DNA from 2 places in the Streptomyces sp. NPDC058246 genome. Region 2 is predicted to be linked to the other one. Evidence: riboswitches for the same ligand, from Rfam matches in the RefSeq annotation. Region 2 holds a riboswitch; the other holds the start of a gene.
The links. A riboswitch is a leader RNA that binds a small molecule or an ion and turns the genes downstream of it on or off. The one in region 2 is predicted to bind ZMP and ZTP.
Positions count from the first base shown of each region.

Region 1: linked by a shared signal. The riboswitch ahead of ACFVXA_RS22105 (bifunctional 5,10-methylenetetrahydrofolate dehydrogenase/5,10-methenyltetrahydrofolate cyclohydrolase) and the one ahead of ACFVXA_RS04480 (glycine hydroxymethyltransferase) in region 2 are both predicted to bind ZMP and ZTP.

Region 1 covers NZ_JBHVWZ010000015.1:86-10,706, reverse strand. The annotation lists gene ACFVXA_RS22165 (gas vesicle protein) at 1-58, opposite strand, end outside; gene ACFVXA_RS22160 (gas vesicle protein GvpG) at 74-316, opposite strand; gene ACFVXA_RS22155 (GvpL/GvpF family gas vesicle protein) at 346-1,059, opposite strand; gene gvpJ (gas vesicle protein GvpJ) at 1,063-1,566, opposite strand; gene ACFVXA_RS22145 (gas vesicle protein) at 1,596-1,946, opposite strand; gene ACFVXA_RS22140 (histone protein) at 2,203-3,114, shown strand; gene ACFVXA_RS22135 (SRPBCC family protein) at 3,118-4,110, shown strand; gene ACFVXA_RS22130 (CsbD family protein) at 4,271-4,555, opposite strand; gene ACFVXA_RS22125 (hypothetical protein) at 4,655-4,999, opposite strand; gene ctaD (cytochrome c oxidase subunit I) at 5,005-6,690, opposite strand; gene ACFVXA_RS22115 (RNA polymerase sigma factor) at 6,796-7,359, shown strand; gene ACFVXA_RS22110 (CU044_5270 family protein) at 7,352-8,326, shown strand; gene ACFVXA_RS22105 (bifunctional 5,10-methylenetetrahydrofolate dehydrogenase/5,10-methenyltetrahydrofolate cyclohydrolase) at 8,346-9,230, opposite strand; ZMP/ZTP riboswitch at 9,255-9,341, opposite strand; gene ACFVXA_RS22100 (nuclear transport factor 2 family protein) at 9,816-10,181, opposite strand; gene ACFVXA_RS22095 (hypothetical protein) at 10,355-10,621, shown strand, end outside.
Region 2 covers NZ_JBHVWZ010000002.1:430,183-440,803, reverse strand. The annotation lists gene ACFVXA_RS04490 (hypothetical protein) at 1-640, shown strand, start outside; gene ACFVXA_RS04485 (hypothetical protein) at 680-1,381, shown strand; gene ACFVXA_RS04480 (glycine hydroxymethyltransferase) at 1,405-2,853, opposite strand; ZMP/ZTP riboswitch at 2,888-2,976, opposite strand; gene rocD (ornithine--oxo-acid transaminase) at 3,187-4,401, shown strand; gene ACFVXA_RS04470 (glutathionylspermidine synthase family protein) at 4,413-5,600, opposite strand; gene ACFVXA_RS04465 (hypothetical protein) at 5,631-5,981, opposite strand; gene ACFVXA_RS04460 (hypothetical protein) at 6,122-6,964, shown strand; gene ACFVXA_RS04455 (PLP-dependent aminotransferase family protein) at 7,234-8,625, opposite strand; gene ACFVXA_RS04450 (carboxymuconolactone decarboxylase family protein) at 8,672-9,181, shown strand; gene ACFVXA_RS04445 (isocitrate lyase/phosphoenolpyruvate mutase family protein) at 9,178-9,927, shown strand; gene ACFVXA_RS04440 (ABC transporter substrate-binding protein) at 10,009-10,621, opposite strand, start outside.

The sequences.
Region 1 (10,621 bases), on a different contig from region 2:
AGGAACCAAGCCTGTCGGCCAGGGGTTCGGTCACGGTGGCTGCCTCACGTTCCTTCATGCCGGATCAGCGGTGTCAGCCCTGCTGATGGGCCCGGATCTCCTCCAACCGGTCGAGCAGTTCGTCCTCGCGCCGGTCGAACGTGTCCTGGTCGATGTCCCCGGCGACGAGCCGCCGTTCGAGCTCCGCGAGTTCGTTGTGCACCGGTGCCGGGTCGTAGTACTCGTTCTCGGCCGCCTCCTTTACGCGGTCCACCACCCAGACGACGCCGCGCACGGGCGCCAGGGGAAGGGTGACGATCTGTGTGAACAGGCCCATGAGGGTTCGCTTCCTTCGGACGAGGTCGTTCAGACGAAGCTGTACGGGGGCAGGGGGCCGTTCAACCGGAAGGTGAAGTCGTCGCCCAGTTGGTGGGCGACACTCAACTCCGCGGTGAGGAATCGCTCCTCCTGCTCCCCGTTCACCAGAAACGACGTGCTGAGAAAATCCGAACCGGTCGGCTGGGAGGATTCGAGCTGCCGGGCGAAGGGACGCAGAGCTTCGACCACGCCGGCCGCCAGCGCCTCCTGCCGTGCCTGCACCTCCTGGGCGACCAGCTCACCGAGTCGCACCGGCGCCTCGGGGGCGGCGGTGCCGCCGCGGATGCTCTCATTGAGCTCTCGTGCCACGTCCGACTCCAGCAGAATCTGCCGCAACAGCGCGTCTTCGTCCTGCGACGCCTTGAGGTGGTACTCGACGCACCCTTCCAGTACGCGGAGCTTGTCCGTGTAGTCCTCGGCGTTCTGCTCCAGCGCGAGCCGCACGTCCTCGTCGTCGGTGGCCAGCAGGCCGAACCGCATGGGCAGCACGGTGCCGTCCGCCATGAGGCGCTGCTGCACCTCCTGGTGCGCGATGATGTCGCGGCGCTTGGGGCGCAGATCCTCCGGGGCATCGCTCACCACGGCGGACAGCGGTCCGGCCGTCACGGTCCGCAGGGCGGCCGGTGGCTCACCGACGCCGTGCAGATCATCGACGTGGAGCGGGTGCTGCTTGCCGGTGATGGAGTAGATGTATACGGCCATGGCTCATTCCTTCTCGCGCGACGAGCCCCTTTCGCGTTCACGTCGGGAGGTGCGCCGAACCGGCCGCCGTCGCCTCTCGACGGGTTCGCTTTCCCGGTCCTCGTCCTCGTCCTCTTCCTCGGCCTCGCCCTCCTCGTCGCTGTCACGGCCGGTGACACCTTTGACGGAATCGGTCACCGCTTCCACCGCGCCGGAGAGGGCCCCCTTGGACTTGCCCTTCGCTCCGCTCTCCACCGAATCTCCGACAATGTCGGTCAACTGGGTGGGTGCTTTTCTCCCGGACTCGAGGTCGAGACGGTTGCATGCCTCGGCGAAACGCAGGTAGGTGTCGACGCTGGCCACGACGATGCGAGCGTCGATCTTGAGGATTTCGATCCCCACCAGCGACACGCGGACGAACACGTCGATGACCAGTCCGCGGTCGAGAATGAGTTCCAGAACGTCATAGAGGCTGCCGGTGCCACCGCCCCGGGCGACACCACCTCCGCTTTGTGGCACCACTGTCATGGTGCCTCCCTTCACCGGCTCTGCCGTTCTCAGCTCAGCCGGTCGATCTGGCCGCGGGTATAGCGGCGGGTCCTTTCGTACCCCACCAGATCGCCTTCCTTGTCGAGCGTCACTCGGTAGGTAGCCATCACGCTGGTGGTTTCCGGGACGCGTTCCAGTTCGAGTACCTCCACATCGGCCTCCCAACCGGTCTCGGTCGGTTTCAGTGCCGAGACGGACTCGGGAGCCCGGCCGAGCAACTCCTGAAGTTGTCCGGCGGCGGAGCGTATGGCCCAGGCGGCGTTGCCCTTGCCGGAGCGGCGACGGGAGCCACCTGCGGTGTCTCCGTCGGAGCTGCGGCTCCTACCGCTGGACCGCCTCCGGGGTTCTGGTGCGGCCATGGTCTCTCCGGTGGTTCGGAGCGGGCGCCATATTCCACTTGCGAACCCTATAATTCCACCATAGAGAGATATATCTCGCCCGGGTGTGGATGACTTCGCGTGGACCTGCCCGGTGGGTTGCGCGGCGTGTCTGTGACACAGCGGGCTGTGAGACACGGCGCGGGCGATCCGCTCTCTGTCTCCAGCGCGGGTTGGGCTACGGAATGTTGGCCCCGATGCGGCGATTTCACCAGCCCTTTCCGAAGGGATCCGGCTCATGAACGACACGACCAAAGTCGGCCTCGCCGCCGCCGTCACAGCTGGCTATGTGCTCGGACGTGCGAAGAAAGGCCGTCTCGCTTTCGCCATGGCAACTTATGTCGCCGGCCGCCGCTTTGGGCTCGACCCTCAGCAGTTGATGACGACAGGACTGCGCAAACTCGGTGATGTTCCGGGGGTCGCCGAGCTGAACGAGCAGGTGCGCGGCGAACTGCTGGACGCCGGACGCAAAGCCCTGGCAGCCACCGCCGATCGGCGCCTCACCGACCTCGCCGACTCCCTCCACGAGCGCACGCTGCGCATAGGCCAGGAAAAGGACGAGGAGGAGGAAGGGGACGAGGACGAGTACGAAGAGGACGAGGAGGAGCCGGAGGAGGGCGAGGACCGCTACGAGGACGAGGAGGAAGAAGAAGAGGCGGAGGGCGAGGAGGAACCGGAGGGGGAACTGGAAGAAGAAGAGCCAGAGGAAGAGGAAGAGCCCGAGGAAGAGGAAGAGCCCGAGGAGGAGGAAGAGCCCGAGGAGGAGGAAGAAGAAGAGGAAGAGGCCGAGGAGGAACCGCCACGACGGCGCCGCCGCCCGACGGGAGCCGGCGCGAAGAAGCGCCCGGAAAAGCCCGCTCCCCGTAAGAAGGCCGCTCCTGCCAAGAAGGCCGCTCCTGCCAAGAAGGCGGCCCCCGCGAAGAAGTCCGCGGCGCACAGGCCCCCCGCCAAGAAGGCTGCCGCCAAGAAGTCGGCTCCGGCCAGGAAGACCGCGAAGAAGTCCTCACCGCCCGCCAAGAAGGCGGCGGCGAAGAGGCCGGCGGCCAAGAAGTCGACGACGAAGCGGGCGGCCGCGAAGAAGGCCCCGGCCAAGAAGGCGGCCCCGGCGAAAAAGACCGCCGCCAAGAAGACGACCGCGCGGCGGAGGTAGGTCATGGCCGAGAAAGAGCGTGACACCAATCGTGAGGAAGGGTCGGGTCTGGACCTGCTGCGGGACGAACTCGTCGACTTCCTCGGTGCGCAGGTGGGACATCTCGTCGACAAGGCGGGGGACAAGTTGGGGGATGTCACCGACGGGCTGCTCGACGTGGCCGAGAACGGGGGAACACTCGCCGGCGTCGGCGGCCGGATCCTCCAAGGCGACTCCCCGCTGAAGGCTTTCGTCGGTGAGAAGGGCAAGGGCCTCAAGGACAATGTGATGGACAAAGTCAAGAACGTCTTCGGCGGGGGAGGCGGGGGCAAGGCCGGCAGCACCAAGGTCATGAACATCATCGAGGTGCTGGACGTGGGTGTCCCGATCCGCGTGGCCTACAACTACTGGACGCAGTACGAGGAGTTCAGCGGCTTCACCAAAGGCGTACGCAGTGTGTCCAAGAACGACGAGACCGCCAGCGACTGGAAGGTGAAGGTCGGTCCCTCGACTCGCGGCTGGAAGGCCACAGTTCAGGAGCAGGTGCCGGACGAGCGCATCGTATGGAATTCCGAGGGCGCGAAAGGCACCACGCACGGCTGTGTCAGCTTCCATGAACTCACCCCCACTCTGACGCGCATCGTGCTCGTCGTCGAGTACCACCCCTCGGGCTTCTTCGAGAAGACCGGCAACCTGTGGCGAGCCCAAGGACGCCGTCTGCGGCTGGACTTCAAGAACTTCCAGCGCTATGTCACGTTCGCCGACGAGGAAGTCGAGGGCTGGCGCGGAGAGATCCGCGACGGCGAGGTGGTCAGGACCCACGAGGAAGCACTGGAAGAGGAGGAAGCGGAAGGGGAGGGCGAGGAGCAGGAGGAGTACGACGAAGAGGACGAGGAGACCCCCGACGAAGAGGAGGAAGGAGAGGAAGGAGAGGAAGGGGAGGAAGGGGAGGAAGAGGAGGAGTACGACGAGGAGGGGCCCGAGGGTGAGTACGACGAGGAGGAGGACGAGGCCTGACGCCGCCGCAATGGGGCGATGACCTCCTCGCCGCAGTGGGGCGATGACCTCTTCGCCCTCCTCCCTTGCCGGCCCCGCCTTTCGCCACAAGGCGCCGGTCACTGCTCAGGGGCTGCGCGTGCAGCGCGAGTTGACCGGCGTTACGGGCGACGGCCCCCGGTCAGTGCCCTGCCCGCCGGTGGAGCCGGTCGGTCGCCTTGTCGGTCATCTCGTGTGCTTTGGCGCGCAGTTGCTCGCGACGGCCGGACCGCTGCATGGATGAGTCACCCAGGCTCTTGCCGAGGGTCTCCTTCAGCTTGCCCTTGATCATGTGCATCTTCGCGTTGCTCTTGGTCATCACCATCGCCGCCCTCTCGAAGACGCCGGGGAACGCGGCCCGTCCAGGACCGATGTCTCTTTCTTCACCGTGCGCCCGTCCCCCGAGCGCCGCAACCGGCACGCCCATCCGCGGCGATGGTGCACGCGGGGATGCCGGCGATGGCACACGCGGGGGATGCCGGCGATGACGCACGCGGGGGTGTCACCCACGTGGTGGAAGGGGGCTCTAGGCCAGTGACACGGTCAGCAGCATGACCGTCGCCACGGCGAGGGCGGCACCGAGCAGACATCCCGCGCAGCACCGTCGTCGCAGCGCGCGATACCGTTCCTCGTACTCGGCCCGCATGTCCCTGCCGCGTCGCGCGGTGCGCTCCCAGGAACGCCGGGTGAGCGCCAGATGGCTCTCCTGGAAGCGAGCCTCCACCTCCTCCCGCTGCGTCTCCGTGAGCCAGGACAGTGATCGCGTGAATCGGACGGCTTCGGCGCGTCCCTCGGCACGAGCGGCCTCGATGAGGAGGTGACCCTCGAGCTCGTTGATCAGGGTGCCCGTATCGATCGGGCGGTCGTCCATGGCCGTCACCGCAGTTCCTTCCCGGCCGTCTCCGGCTGAGCGCCCGCGGCGGTGATGGCGGGGTGGTGCAGATCGAAGGCCGGCGACTCGGAACGGATGCGTGGCAGGGTGAGGAAGTTGTGCCGCGGAGGCGGGCAGGACGTCGCCCACTCCAGCGAACGTCCGTAGCCCCACGGGTCGTCGACCTCGATCTTCTCGCCGTATTTCGCGGTCTTCCAGATGTTGTAGAAGAACGGCAGGAAGGAGAGGCCGAGCACGAAGGAGGAAATGGTCGACACCGTGTTGAGGGCAGTGAGGTCTTCCACCGCCAGGTAGTCGGGGATCCGGCGCTGCATCCCGTTGGCACCCAGCCAGTGCTGGACGAGGAACGTGCCGTGGAAGCCCACGAACAGCGTCCAGAAGGTGATCTTTCCGAGCCGCTCGTCGAGCATTCTGCCGGTGAACTTCGGCCACCAGAAGTGGAATCCGGAGAACATCGCGAACACGACCGTACCGAAGATCACGTAGTGGAAGTGCGCCACCACGAAGTACGAGTCCGAGACGGGGAAGTCCATCGGCGGCGAGGCGAGCATCACGCCGGTCAGACCACCGAAAACGAAGGTGATCAGAAAACCGACCGCCCACAGCATCGGGGTCTCGAAGGACAGGGAACCCTGCCACATCGTGCCGATCCAGTTGAAGAACTTCACGCCCGTCGGGACGGCGATCAGGAACGTCATGAAGGAGAAGAACGGCAGCAGCACACCGCCGGTGACGTACATGTGGTGCGCCCAGACGGTGACCGAGAGCCCTGCGATCGCGATCGTGGCCCCGATGAGGCCCAGGTACCCGAACATCGGCTTGCGCGAGAACACCGGAATCACCTCACTGATGATTCCGAAGAAGGGCAGGGCGATGATGTACACCTCTGGATGGCCGAAGAACCAGAAGAGGTGTTGCCATAGCAGCGCGCCGCCATTCGCCGCGTCGAACACATGGGCACCGAACTTGCGGTCCGCCTCCAGGGCGAACAGCGCGGCCGCGAGGACCGGGAAGGCCAGCAGGACCAGCACACCGGTCAGCAGCACGTTCCACACGAAGATCGGCATGCGGAACATCGTCATGCCGGGAGCGCGCATGCAGATGATGGTGGTGATGAAGTTGATCGAGCCGAGGATCGTGCCGAAGCCGGAGAAGGCCAGACCCATGATCCACATGTCGGCGCCCACGCCCGGCGAATGCGCGGCGTCCGACAGGGGCGCATACGCGAACCATCCGAAGTCGGCGGCCCCCTGTGGCGTCAGAAACCCGCCGACGGCGATCAAAGAGCCGAAGAGATAGAGCCAGTAGGCCAGCATGTTCAGCCGTGGGAACGCCACGTCGGGTGCGCCGATCTGCAGCGGCATGATCCAGTTCGCGAAACCGGCGAACAGCGGCGTCGCGAACATCAGCAGCATGATCGTGCCGTGCATCGTGAACGCCTGGTTGAACTGCTCGTTCGACATGATCTGCAGCCCCGGCCGGGCCAGTTCGGCGCGCATCAGCAGCGCCATGACGCCGCCGACGCAGAAGAAGCCGAACGACGTGACCAGATACAGCGTGCCGATCGTCTTGTGGTCCGTGGTGGTCAGCCACCTCACCGCGGCGAGTCCGGGACGCCGCGCACGCACGGGACGGGGTGCGGGCAGCGCCGTGACAGTGTTGCTCTCCATGCCCCGCCTGTGTCCGGCGGCGCCCCCGCCGTCACACTGGAGCGGAGCGACGAGCGTCACATCGGCGGGTGTGACGATCACGGACCTGCCGGACACCTACGGATCATGAGCAACGACGAGACCTTCGCCGCTGCCTATCGCGAGCACTACTGGGCGGTCAGCCGCTATGTTGCGCGGCGACTGGACGGCCGGAGCAGTGATGTCGAGGAGGTGGTGGCGGAGGTCTTCACCGTCGCCTGGCGGCGCCGGTCCGATCTCCCGCCGGCACCCCTTCCCTGGCTGTACGGGGTGGCCCGGCGCTGTCTGGCCAATGCCGTACGCGGCTACGGGCGCCGCCGCAGGCTCGTCGACCGGCTCGGCAACGACGAGAGCGCGCACGGCACGCAGGTGGTGGCGGCCCCCGACTCCGAGGCACCGGGCGACTGGGTGCACGAGGCGTTGGCCCGGCTCTCCCCGGCCGACCAGGAAGTACTGCGGCTGACGGCGTGGGAGGAACTCGGCATCGACGAGGTCGCCGTCGCCCTCGACTGCGGGATCCGGGCCGCGGCGATGCGGCTGCACCGCGCCCGCCGCCGCCTCAGAGCCGAGATCGACCGCCTCCAGATCACCGTGGCCCCCGGCATCGAAGCGCCCCGCCGCGACACCCCGAAGGAGCACGGCCATGGCTGACGAACTCGAACTGCTGCGCCGCGCCAACCCGGTGTCACCCGGCGACCCCCGCTTCCACGACCGCCCGCTGGACCAGCACGCGGAACGCCGCCTGAGCCACCTGCTGTACGGCGAGCGCCCCCGCCGACTGCGCCGCTGGGTCTGCAGCGTCGGGACCGCGGCGGCCGTCGGCGCGGTCGTCCTCGCCCTCACGCTGTCGGGACCGACCACCACCCCCGCCGTGGCCGCCCCGCGCCCCCTGCTCATCGAGGCCGGCTCCACCGCCGTACCCCTGGACCGGCTCGCCGACCGTGCGGACGCGTCCGACAGCGCGCTTCCACCGCGCCAGGGCACCCACGTCCAGACCTGGAGCCTGAGCATGACCTCGGGACCCGGAGCCCGGCCGCCGGTCACGCTGCCCGAGGAACGCGTCGTGCGCTGGAAGGCCGACGGCAGCCACACGGAGCTCGTCGTGGCGACCGACCCGCGCCACCCGGGGAAACCGGTCATCACCGACGCCGACCCCGTCCCCCGCACGGTGGAGGACGGTCATGTCCTCAGCAGGCTGACGTACCCACCGAGTTGGAGCGATGCCCCGCCGCGGGCGCGGCCGCCGCACGACGCGCGGCGGCTGCGCGCCTACCTGGCGGAGATCGACCGGACCGGGCCGCTGGACACGCCCCACCTCCTGGACGCCGTCTCCCAGTTGCTGGACAACTGGACGCTCGGCACCCGCGAGACCGCCGCGCTCGCCCGCGTCCTCGCCGACGCGAAGGGCCTGCGCCCGGCCGGAGCCGTCACCGACCGGCTGGGCCGCCACGGGCAGGCGTACGTGTACGACGACACGGCCCGCTCCGGCCGCCGGATGCTGATCCTGGATCCGGCGACCGGCGCGGTCCTCGGCCTGGAGGACACCGTCACCAAGGCCGATCCCGAGTACGGCGTCAAGGCCGGCGACGTGATGTCGTACCGCGCGTGGATGCGCTGAGGCGGGGCAAAGTGCCGTCTCAGACGCCGAGTTGGTGCTCGGCCCCGGTCACGGTCTGCTCCAGCAGGACCGCGATCGTCATCGGGCCGACGCCACCCGGCACCGGTGTGATCAGCCCGGCCCGGGTGACGGCGGTGTCGAAGTCGACGTCGCCGACGTTCCCGGGGTTGTAGCCCGCGTCGATCACGACGGCTCCCGGCTTGATGTCCTCGCCGCGGATCAGCCGGGGGCGTCCCACGGCGGCCACCACGATGTCCGCCTCGCGCACGACCGAGGACAGATCCGTCGTCCGCGAGTGGCAGTAGGTCACCGTGGCGTCGCGCCCCAGCAGCAGCATGCCGACCGGCTTGCCGAGGATCGCGCTGCGGCCCACGACGACGGCCCGCTTGCCCGCCGGGTCCACGTCGTACGCGTCCAGGAGCCGCATGATGCCGCCGGGCGTGCAGGACACGAAGCCGGGCAGACCGAAACTCATCGCCGAGTAGGAGCTCAGCGTCACGCCGTCGACGTCCTTCTCCGGGGCGATGGCCTCGAACGCCGCGCGCTCGTCGATGTGCGAGCCGACGGGGTGCTGGAGCAGGATGCCGTGCACGGTCGGGTCGCCGGACAGCGCCTCCAGCGTGGCGACCAGTTCGGCCGTCGTGGTGTCGGCGGGCAGCGTGACGTGGCGGGACTCGATACCGGCCTTGCGGCTGCGGTGCTGCTTCATCCGGACGTAGGTGACCGAGGCGGGATCCTCGCCGACCAGCACCGTCGCGAGACACGGAGCCGCTCCGGTACGGTCCTTGAGGTCGGCCGCGCGCCGGGCGGTCTCCTCGACGACGCGGCGCGCGAGACCTGCGCCGTCCATGAGCCGGGCCTGCGTGTCGGGCTGGGGCTGGGACGTGATGCGGGACTGGGGCATGAGCTCCTCCTGAGCGTCGCTGAAAACAAACGCCCAGGCGCGCGGCAAAGACCCCTTCGTCAGGCCGCTCCCCGGTGGTACTCCACCTCAGCGCCAGTCACGGCCCGCAGACCAGCGTAGCCGGTGCGACCACCTGCGGGAGGGCCCGGCCGGGGTCGTCGTGGCGCGGCCTCAGAAAGCCGAGGCAGCTGCAGCGCGGCCCCAGAAAACCGAGGCAGCTGCAGCGCGGCCCCAGAAAACCGAGGTAGCCGCAGCGCGGCCTCAGAGAGCCGAGGCAGCTGCAGCGCGGCCTCAGAAAGCCGAGTCCCGACGGTCGTGCGGAGTCAGCCCGCCGACCGCCGTCGGGTACGGGCGCGGTTCACCGGCGCCGGATCCGAAGCGTTCGAGGAGTACGCGGAGTCGGAAGACGAGGGCGAGAACGCATCGCTCGCAGTGCTGAGCCCAGCAGAGAGGCGGAAGCTCGCAGACCCGCCGCGGAAACCGGTCGTGGCAGCCGAGTGCGCGGATGCGACCGGCCCATCGCCGCACCCGCCGAGAAGGTCCAGGTCACACGGGACCTGACCTGGACCTTCGGCCAGTTCCTTCCTACTCGTCCCATGCCTGGAGCAGCGTCTGCTCGACGATCTTGCCGTTGCGCAGCGACATCATCGAAGCTGCCAGCACCCGCACACCGTCCGGGTACTCGCAGGACTCGGTGAAGGCGACGTGGTCGCCCTGGATGATGCACTCTTCCAGTTTGTGCGTCATGTCCCGGCTGTAGACGTCGTTGAGCATGTCGCCGATCTCGCCGCGACCGTGTTTGACCATCGGGTGACTGGGCTGGGTGTTGCGGTCGACGATGCGTAGTTCCGCGTCGTCGGCGTAGAGCGACAGCAGATCTGTCGCGCTGTGTCCTTCTATGCCCCGGCGTAGCACTTCGGTGTCGAAGGCGGGGGCTGGCGCGGTGGCCATGGTGACCTCCTTGGCAGGCCGCGGCCCAGCGAGGAGTGGGCCGCGAAGGGCCTCTCCCTTCCGAGACTCCTACGGCGCGGGGCCCACGGCAAGCGGAGCGGCCCGATGCGCCTGACGGGTGAGCGGTGCGGGAGGGCCGTGTCCGCCGGGGGAGCGGAGCCGTTGCTGAAAGCATGATCTCAACACGACGTATGGTCGCCGCCGTTGGTCTCGCCATCGGTGTCACGGGCCTTGCCGCGCCGATGGCGAGCGCGGCGGCCTCCGGGCCCCAGGACGCGGGGAAGCTGAACCCGATGACCCAGCTCGACTCGCTCGCGCTGAGCGGCATCCCGGCGGAGCGTCAGGGCGAATTCCCGCTGCCCTCCCGCCAGCTCGCCGGGCTCACCCGGCTGACCGAACTGGACGAGTTGCGTCCGGTCACCGACTTGGCCGCGCCGGTC
Region 2 (10,621 bases):
GGCGGTGCGCCGCTGGGCGCGGGCGCGTCGGCGCGCGCTGGGCGCGGGTCTGTGCGGTCTGCTGACGGTGCTCGTGCTCACGCCTCCGGTGCGTGCCGCGGTCGTCGAGTGGTTCGGCTTCGGCGGGGTCGAGGTGCGGTACGACCCGTCGGCGGTGCCCTCGCCCGGGGCCCGCGTGCCCGGCTGCGGGCCGTCGATGACATTGGCGGAGGCGGGGCGGCGGGCCGGGTTCGCGCCCCTTGTGCCCGACGCGCTCGGGGTGCCGGACGCGGTGACGGTGACGCGCGAGCCGAAGGGGCGGCTCCTGATGAGCCTGTGCTGGCGCGATCATGGAGGCACGGTCCGGCTGGACGAGTATCCGGCGGGGCTGGACATGGGCTTCACCAAGACCGTGCGGGAGCCACCGGAGTGGGTGCCGCTGGGCGGAGCCGAGGACTACGCCCCTCAGGCGCTGTGGTTCGCGAAGCCACATCTGCTGAGCTTCTGGCTGATCGACGCGGAGGGCGACCGCTTCACCCGCTCCGAGCGGACCGCGGGGCCCACGCTGCTGTGGATGCAGGGCGGTGACACCACCCTCCGGCTCGAGGGGGTGGCGTCGAAGGCACGGGCCGTGGAGATGGCGAAGTCGCTGAACCACTGATGGGGGACCGATGAGGGGGGGACGGATGAGGGGGGACGGATGAGGTTCCAGGTCGGACGAGCGAGGTTGTGGCTCCTGGTGCTGGTCTCCATGGCGCTGACCGCGCTCGCCGCACCGCGAGCGCACGCCTCGGGGGGCACGACTGCGTACGCGAAGGCCGACACCCCGGATCTGGCCCTGGTCATCGCCGGTGACACGGGGCGGACGACCGTACTGCACGTAGGGGAGGAGGACTTCGTCCGGCTCTGGCGGTTGCTGGCGCCCAGATACACGGGGACGGAGCGGGTGCCCGAGGCGTGGGCGGCGGGGCACTACCCGCCGGTGCGGGCCACCGTGATCTGGGGCCTGAGCGGGGTCGGGGGCTGGCCGCAGACCAGCAGAGCGCCCGGCGGGGATGTCGCCATCGAGCGTGCGGACCAGGTGTTCGTCGCGGCGGACGGCACGCCCTGGGTGCGGTCGGATCCCTCACCCGACGTGGCGGACGACGACATCCGCTGGCATCGGGCGCCGCGCTCGGTGTTCGACCAGTTGGAGGAGCAGTCGGGCCTGTTCGGGCCGGTGAGCGCTCCGGCGAGTGTCACGGAACCCGCAGCGGCGGAGCACCCGAGATGGGCGATGGCAGGGCTGGCGGCGGGCCTGATCCTCGGTGTGGGCGGCACCCTGCTGATACGCCGCGCGGCGGCCCGGCGTGAGGATGCCGGACCACCGCGGGAACCACGACAGGAGCTGATCGACTTGTAGCCCCGGGTGGGGCGCCGGGCGCGTCAGCCGAGGTCGATCTCCGGGTAGAGCGGGAAGCCGGTGAGCAGGTCGGTGGCCCGGTGCGAGATCTCGTCGGAGATCTTCGGGTCCAGGACGTGCTGGGCCTTGGACGGGCTGCCCTTGGCGGTGGTGCCGGGCTCGGCGGCGGTGAGGACGCGGTCGATCAGACCGGCGATCTCGTCCATCTCGGTCGTGCCCAGACCACGGGTGGTCAGCGCGGGCGTGCCGATGCGGATTCCGGAGGTGTACCAGGCGCCGTTGGGGTCGGCGGGGATGGCGTTGCGGTTGGTGACGATGCCCGAGTCGAGGAGCGCGGACTCGGCCTGGCGGCCGGTGAGGCCGTAGGAGGAGGCGACGTCGATCAGGTTGAGGTGGTTGTCGGTGCCGCCGGTGACCAGCGTGGCGCCGCGGCGCATCAGGCCCTCGGCGAGGGCGCGGGAGTTGTCGACGACGGCCTGGGCGTAGTCGCGGAACTCGGGGCGGCGGGCCTCGGCGAGCGCGACGGCCTTGGCGGCCATGACATGCGGAAGGGGGCCGCCGAGGACCATCGGGCAGCCGCGGTCGACCTGCTCTGCGAGGGTCTCGTCGCACAGCACCATGCCGCCGCGCGGGCCGCGGAGCGACTTGTGGGTGGTGGTGGTGACGATGGGGGCGTGCGGGACCGGGTCGAAGTCGCCGGTGAGGACCTTGCCCGCGACGAGACCGGCGAAGTGCGCCATGTCGACCATGAGCGTGGCGCCGACCTCGTCGGCGATCTCGCGCATGATCCGGAAGTTCACGAGCCGCGGATACGCCGAGTAGCCGGCGACGATGATCAGGGGCTTGAACTCACGGGCGGAGGTGCGCAGTGCCTCGTAGTCGATGAGGCCGGTGGCACGGTCGGTGCCGTAGGAACGCTGGTCGAACATCTTGCCGGAGATGTTCGGGCGGAAGCCGTGGGTGAGGTGACCGCCGGCGTCCAGGGACATGCCGAGCATGCGCTGGTTGCCGAAGGCCTGGCGGAGCTCGGCCCAGTCGGCCTCGGAGAGGTCGTTGACGTTGCGGACGCCGGCCCGCTCCAGGGCGGGGGCCTCGACGCGGGCGGCGAGGACGGCCCAGAAGGCGACGAGGTTGGCGTCGATGCCGGAGTGCGGCTGGGCGTAGGCGTGCTCGGCGCCGAAGAGTTCGCGGGCGTGCTCGGCGGCGAGGGCTTCGACGGTGTCGACGTTGCGACAGCCGGCGTAGAAGCGGCGGCCGATGGTGCCCTCGGCGTACTTGTCGCTGAACCAGTTGCCCATGGCCAGCAAGGTGGCCGGGGAAGCGTAGTTCTCGGAGGCGATCAGTTTGAGCATGTCGCGCTGGTCGGCGACTTCCTGGCCGATGGCGTCGGCGACGCGGGGCTCGACGGCCCGAATCACTTCCAGGGCGCTGCGGAAGGCGGTGGACTCGGTGGAGAGGGGCTGCTCTGGCATGTCGGCCTCCGGACGGCGTGGCGTTCAGCGTTCACGGTTCGGCCCAGGCGCACGGCACACATTCGTCCGGAGCCGCTCCCCGATGGTCGGTCCCATCCCAGCGCGCCAGTCACGGCCCCGCCCGTCAGCCTACCGGGCGCGCCGGATCACCGGGTTCCCCCGTCCACCATGCGAGCGACGATAGGAAATGAGCCATGAGTCCGGCCGTCCATGACCGGCCGTCCGTGTCCGGCCGCCCGTACTCACCCGCCCGCCCCACTCCCCCGTGCCCGTACTCACCCGCCCGCCCCACTCCCCGTGCCGCGGGAACGTGCCGCAAGAAACGGAGATCCCGTGACCGCTACGGAGACGACGGAGGCGTTCATCGCCTCGGCCGACGCGCACAGCGCGCACAACTACCACCCGCTGCCGGTCGTCGTGGCGACGGCGGACGGGGCGTGGATGACGGATGTCGAGGGGCGCCGCTTCCTCGACCTGCTGGCCGGATACTCGGCGCTGAATTTCGGACATGGCAACCGGCGGCTGATCGCGGCGGCGAAGGCGCAGCTGGAGCGGGTGACACTGACGTCGAGGGCGTTCCATCACGACCGTTTCGCGGACTTCTGCCGGGAGCTGGCGGCGCTCTGCGGCATGGAGATGGTGCTGCCGATGAACACGGGCGCGGAGGCGGTGGAGACCGCGGTGAAGACGGCCCGCAAGTGGGGGTACCGGGTCAAGGGCGTCCCGGACGGGAGCGCGCGGATCGTCGTGGCGGGCGACAACTTCCACGGCCGTACGACGACGATCATCAGCTTCTCCACGGACGCGGAGGCGCGGGAGGACTTCGGGCCGTTCACGCCGGGCTTCGACATCGTGCCGTACGGGGATCTGGCGGCGTTGCGGGAGGCGGTCGGCGAGGAGACCGTCGCCGTGCTGTTGGAGCCGATTCAGGGCGAGGCGGGGGTGCTGGTGCCGCCGCCCGGTTATCTCCAGGGCGTGCGGGAAGTGACGCGGGAGCGGAACGTGCTGTTCATCGCGGACGAGATCCAGTCGGGGCTGGGGCGGACGGGCAGGACCTTCGCGTGCGAGCACGAGGGGGTGGTGCCCGACATGTATGTGCTGGGCAAGGCGCTCGGCGGTGGGGTGGTACCCGTCTCGGCGGTGGTGTCGAGCGGCGAGGTGCTCGGGGTGTTCCGGCCCGGGCAGCACGGGTCGACGTTCGGCGGGAATCCGCTGGCCTGTGCGGTGGCGCTGGAGGTGATCGCGATGCTGCGGTCGGGTGAGTTCCAGCGGCGGGCCGCCGAGCTCGGCGAGCATCTGCACCATGAGCTCGGTCTGTTGACGAGCACGGGCCATGTGACACAGGTGCGCGGGCGCGGGCTGTGGGCGGGTGTCGACATCGCCCCCGAGTACGGCACGGGGCGGGAGATCTCGGAGAAGCTGATGGACCGCGGTGTCCTCGTCAAGGACACCCACGGTGTCACGGTCCGGATCGCCCCGCCCCTGGTCATCAGCAAGGAGGACCTGGACTGGGGGCTCGCCCAGCTCCGCGCCGTACTGGGGGCGTAGGGAGCCTCGCGTCAGAGGATCACGTGCGGCAGGAAGCGGGCGTACTCGTCGGTGATCAGGCCGGCGGACTCGCGGATGCCGAGGCCCGCCGACTCGTCCTCGACGACCCAGGCGCCGAGGACGACCCGGTTGCCGTCGAAGGCGGGCAGGGGCGCCAGCTCCTGGTAGCAGCAGGGCTCGTCGGCGCGTACGACGGGGGCGGCGCCCGGTTCGTGGACCGTCACCCCGGCGCCCTCGCGGCCGAGGAGGGGCTTGGCGACGTAGCCCGTGGTGCGGGCCAGTTCGCGGGGGCCGTCGAGGTAGGCGGGGAGGAGGTTCGGGTGGTCCGGGTAGAGCTCCCAGAGGATGGCGAGGAGGGCCTTGTTGGAGAGAAGCATCTTCCAGACGGGCTCGATCCACAGGGTGCTGCCCGTGCCGCCGCCGTTGTCGAGGGTGTCCAGGACGTGGCCGGCGAAGCGGTCGGTGGTGAGCCACTCCCAGGGGTAGAGCTTGAAGCAGCTGCGGATGAAGCGGAGTTGGTTGTCGACGAAGCGGCCGGAGAGCGGGTCCCAGCCGATCTCCTCCATGGAGATCCAGTCGGTGTCCAGGCCGGCCTGTTCGGCGGTCTCCTTCAGATAGGCGACCGTCATCAGGTCCTCGCCGAGTTCGTCGGCGGCGGAGTGCGCGAAGTAGAGGGGGGTGCCGGGCGGCAGGAGGGCGGACTGTTTCTTCCAGGCGGCGACCAGTCGCTCGTGGAGGGAGTTCCACTGGTCGGCGCCGGGGAAGCGGTCCTCCATCCAGAACCACTGGGGGCTGGCGGCCTCGACGAGGGAGGTCGGGGTGTCGGCGTTGTACTCCAGGAGCTTGGCGGGGCCCGTGCCGTCGTAGCGGAGGTCGAAACGGCCGTAGACGGAGGGGAGTTCGGAGCGACGGTGCCAGGCCTCGGCGATGAGTTCGGCGACGCGCGGGTCGGTGATGCCGAGGTCGGCGAAGCGCCGCGCGGTGACGATGTGGCCGGCCGCCGCCAGGCACATGCGGTGCAGCTCCTCGACGACCTCCTCCAGCGCTTCGACCTCGGGCAGCGAGAAGACGTAGTACGCGCTCTCGTCCCAGTAGGGGCGCAGGGAGTCGTCGGGGTAGCGGGTGAGCGGGTAGACGAGGCCCTGTTCCTCGACGGTCCGCTGCCAGTCGGGGCGGGGGGCGGTGGTGCGGCGTTCCATGGCGTACGGCTCCGATCGTGTCCCGGTCGATCAGCCGCCGGAGCTGCCCTTGTGGCTGCCGAAGCCGCCGCGGTCGACGCCGCCGCCATGGCTGCCGCCGCTCGAACTTCCGGACCCCTTGCTGGGCTTGGTGAAGGAGCCGCCGTCGACCCAGCCGCTCTTCTTCTTGCCGCCGTAGTACCAGGCGCCGTTGACCGAGGCCTTGGTGGACTTGCAGTTCTTGTCGGCGACGGCCCTGTAGCCCTTGGCGAGGTTGTAGCTGTCGCGGTCGACGCAACGCTTGTCGGGGGCCGATGAGCAGGCGGTGAGCGCCGCCGCGAGGAGCCCCATGCCGCCGAGGACGACCGTTCCCGAGCGCAGTTGCCGTCGGGTGTCTGCCATGTTCGTTCCCCCGTTGTCCTGTTCGGTTCGTCTTCGCTTTGTTCTGATAGCTCGGCGATCAGATTAGAGATCACGCTCGGCAGGTGTGCGGTGGCCCCCCGCGATTCACCGTCCCCTACAGTCACTTCGTGCTCTTTGGAATGATGTGCGCCCTTGGCGCGTCGGTCTGCTTCGGTACGGCGACGGTGTTGCAGGCGATGGCCGCGCGCGCCGCGGCCGACGACGGGCCGGGCGGGGACAGCGGTCCGGGCAGCGGCGCGGCGCTGCTGCTCCGGGCGCTGCGGCAGTGGCGGTATCTGGCGGGGCTCGCGCTCGACGGCGTCGGGTTTCTGCTGCAGATCGCGGCGCTGCGGTCCATCCCGATCTACGCGGTCGGGGCGGCGCTCGCCGCGAGCCTCGCGGTGACGGCGGTGGTCGCCGCGCGGCTGCTGAAGGTGCGGCTGAGCCGGGTCGAGTGGGGCGCGGTGGGGGTCGTCTGCGCCGGGCTCGCGATGCTGGGGCTGGCCTCCGGGACGGAGGGACACCAGTCGGGGTCGACGGTGTTGAAGTACGCGATGCTGGCGACGGCGGTCGCGGTGCTGCTGCTGGGCCTCGTGGGAGGGCGGTTGCCCGAGCGGGTGCGGCCGCTCGCGCTGGGGCTGGGGGCCGGGTTCGGGTTCGGGGTGGTCGAGGTGGCGGTGCGGCTCATCGACGACATCGCGCCGGGGGCGCTGCTGAGCAATCCGGCGACGTATGCGCTGCTGCTGGGCGGCGGGGCGGCGTTTCTCCTGCTCACCTCGGCCTTGCAGCGGGGGTCGGTGACGACGGCCACCGCCGGGCTGGTCATCGGGGAGACCATCGGGCCCGCGCTGGTGGGGGTGGTGTGGCTCGGGGACCGTACGCGGCCGGGCCTTGAGTGGCTGGCGGTGCTCGGGTTCGCGGTTGCTGTGGTGGGGGCACTGGCGCTGGCGCGGTTCGGGGAGGCGCCGGGTGAGGATGCCTGAGGCCTGAGGATGCCTGAGGCCTGAGGAGTCCGGCTCGTTTCAGCCGGTCCGGCGTTCGCGGACGGGACCGTCCAGGCCGAAGCGAGGGCCTGGAGGCGGCAGCCCCCGGATGGAGGAGTCCGGCTCGCTTCCGCCCGTCCGGCGCCTGAGGACGAGGCCGTACAGGCCGAAGCGGGGGCCCGGGCGCGGCAGCCCCCGGATGCGGGACGGGTAGGGGGGGAGGGTCGGAGGGGGCGGAGGGTCGGAGGGGCGAGAGAAATCGCCGCGCGTCACGGAAGCGCGCGGCACAACGCGTCCAGTGCTCCCGACCACGCGTGGTCCGGCGGAGTGCCGTACCCGACCACCAGGGCGTCCCGCGGGCCGGGCGTCGCGTCGGGATGCCGGAAACGGGACAGCCCGTGGACCGCCAGGCCCTGCCAGGCGGCGGCCCGGACCACCGACTGCTCGGCGCCCCGCGGGAGTTGGACAACGGCATGCAGTCCGGCGGCGATACCGGTGGCGTGGACCGCCGGCGCGCGACCGGCGAGCGCCGCCACGAGGGCGTCCCGGCGGCGCCGGTAGCGGAGCCGGGCGGCGCGCACGTGACGGTCGTACGCGCCGGAGGTGAGGAACTCCGCCAGGGCCAGCTGGTCCAGGGCTCCGGTGGACCAGCCCCCTTCCCCCTTCAGCGACACGACCTCAGCCGCGAGTGAAGGTGGCAGCACCATCCAGCCCAGCCGCAGCGCGGGGGCGAGCGACTTGCTGGCGGTCCCGAGGTACACCACACGGTCGGGGTCGAGGCCCTGCAACGCGCCGACCGGCTGACGGTCGTAACGGAACTCGCCGTCGTAGTCGTCCTCCAGGATCAGCCCGCCGGTGCGACGCGCCCAGTCCACGACGGCGGCCCGGCGGTCCGGATGCAGCGGCACCCCCATGGGGAACTGGTGCGCGGGCGTCAGCAGAACCGCCCCTACGCCCGTCAAGTCGCCCGGCCGCGTGCCGAGTTCGTCGAACGGGACGGGGATCGTCCGCAGCCCCGAGCGGTGCAGGAGGTTCCAGTGGACGTCCAGCCCGTACGACTCCACCGCGAGCGAGCGCAGGCCGCGGGCCCGCAGCACCGCGCCGAGCAGCGTCAGGCCGTCCGAGAAGCCCGAGCAGATCACGATGCGGTCCGGATCGGCGCGTACGCCCCGGGCGCGGGAGAGGTAGCCCGCGAGGGCGGTGCGCAGTTCGGGGCGGCCGCGCGGATCGCCGTAGCCGAGAGCGTCGTACGGCGCGGCGGTCAGTGCGCGGCGGGCGGCCTTGAGCCACTCGGCGCGCGGGAAGGAGGCGAGGTCCGGGCTGCCGGGGACGAGGTCGTACGTGGGCCGGCCCTGCTCGCGTCGGCGCGGCGCCGCCTCCGGAGACGGCCGTACGACCGTCCGCTCGGCCACCCGCGTGCCCGAACCCTGGCGGGCGGTGAGCCAGCCCTCGGCGACGAGGTCGGCGTACGCGTCGGCGACCGTGTTGCGGGCGATGCCCAGGTCGGCGGCGAGCGAGCGGGACGAGGGGAGGCGGGTTCCGGGGGCGAGCCGGCCGCCGCGGACCGCCTCGCGGAGCGCGTCCGTCAGCCCTTTGCGGACGCGGGGTCCGGTCGGCTCCAGGTGAAGGTCGACCCCCAAAGTGGCCCATGATTCCGCCATGGAAATGGACCATACCCCTGGGCTACTCCACTCGTAGGGTCCAGACATGACGACGAACGACAGCGCAAGCGAAGGCGTCACGTACGCACCCGAGCACAGCCCCCGTCTGGAGTGGGCCAAGCTCGCCCCCGACGTCTACAAGGCGATGGTCAAGCTCGACGCGGCGGCCCGGCAGGGCGTGGACCCCGTACTGCTCGAACTGGTCAAGATCCGCGCCTCGCAGCTCAACCACTGCGCCTTCTGCCTCGACATGCACACCAAGGACGCGCTCGCCGCGGGCGAGAGCGTCGAGCGGATCGTGCAGCTCAGCGCATGGGAGGAGTCGAAGCACTTCTACACGCGGAAGGAGCTCGCGGCGATCGAGCTGACCGAGGCGGTGACCGTCCTCACGGACGGTTTCGTGCCGGACGAGGTGTACGAGCAGGCCGCCAAGCACTTCGAGGAGGCCGAGCTGGCTCAGTTGATCGCCGCGATCACGGTGATCAACGCGTGGAACCGGTTCGGCGTGACGTGCCGACTGGTGCCGGGGCACTACCGGGCGGGACAGTACAAGTGACCCCGGTCGAGAGCGAGCCGCGGCGCACGGCGCGGAGCGAGGTGGAGGTCTTCCGCGCACTGCATCAGGGCCGTCTCCCGGGCGATCCGCTGGTGCTGCCCGGGCCCTGGGACGCCGCGAGCGCGCGCGTGTTCGTGGACGCCGGGTTCCCGGCGCTCGCCACGCCCAGCGCCGGGGTCGCGGCCTCGCTCGGGTACGAGGACGGGGCCACGCCGGCCGAGGAGATGTTCGCGGCGGTCGCGCGGATCGTACGGGCCGTCGACGTGCCCGTGTCCGCGGATGTCGAGGCCGGGTACGGGCTGGCGCCCAAGGAGCTGACGGAGCGGCTGCTGGAAGCGGGTGCGGTCGGCTGCAATCTCGAGGACTCCGCCGGGGGTGTCCTCAAGGATGCGGCCCAGCACGCCGACTGGCTCGCCGAGGTGTGTGCCGCCGCCGGTGATCAGCTGTTCGTCAACGCCCGCGTGGACGTCTTCGCGTACGGCGATTCGGATGCCGAGCGGGCCATTGAGCGGGCCGCTCTGTATGTGGCCGCGGGGGCCGACTGCGTGTATCCGATCGGAGCGCCGCTCGATGTGCTTCCGCTGTTGCGGGCGGGGATCGAGGGGCCGGTGAATGTGTTCGCCCAGCTCGGTGGGCCCTCGGTCGCCGAGCTGGGGGAGCTCGGGGCGACGCGGGTCACCTTCGGTCCGGGGTTGCAACGGCGCTCCGCCGAAGCCTTGCGGGAGCTTGCCGTCAACTTGAGGTAGGGCTGCGCCGGGCGCCCCTTTGCGGGGCGCCCGGCATGGGGGGCTGGAGGCCTGGCCGGCCTGCCAGGCCGGCGAGGACAGCTACCGGAGCCATTGCCTCCATGTCGACTCATGGGACTCGACCCACTTCTTCGCCGCTTCCTGGGGGGACAGTTTGTCGTTGGCGATCATCAACGACACTTCGTTCTGGTCCTCGGTGGTCCACTTGAAGTTCTTCAGGAAGGCGGCCGCCTTGCCGCCCGTCTTGGCGAAGTCCGCGTTGAGGTACTTCTGGAGGGGGGTGTGCGGGTAGGCGCAGGCGACCTTCTTGGGGTCGGTGTCGCAGCCGTCCTTGTAGGCCGGGAGCTTCACCTCGGTCATGGGGACCTTCTTGAAGAGCCACTGCGGGGAGTACCAGTAGGTGAGGAATGGCTTCTTCTCCTTGGCGAACTGTTTGATCTGGGTGATCTGCGCCGCCTCCGAACCGGAGAACACCACCTGGTAGTTCAGCTTCAGGTTGTCGACCAGGGCCTTGTCGTTGGTGACGTACGACGGGGAGCCGTCGAGGAGTTGGCCCTTGCCGCCGCTCTCGGCCGTGCGGAGCTGGTCGGCGTATTTGTCGAGGTTCTTCCAGTCGGTCACGTCGGGGTGCTGCTTCGCGAAGTACGTGGGGACGTACCAGCCGATGTGCCCGGTCACCCCGAGGTCGCCGCCG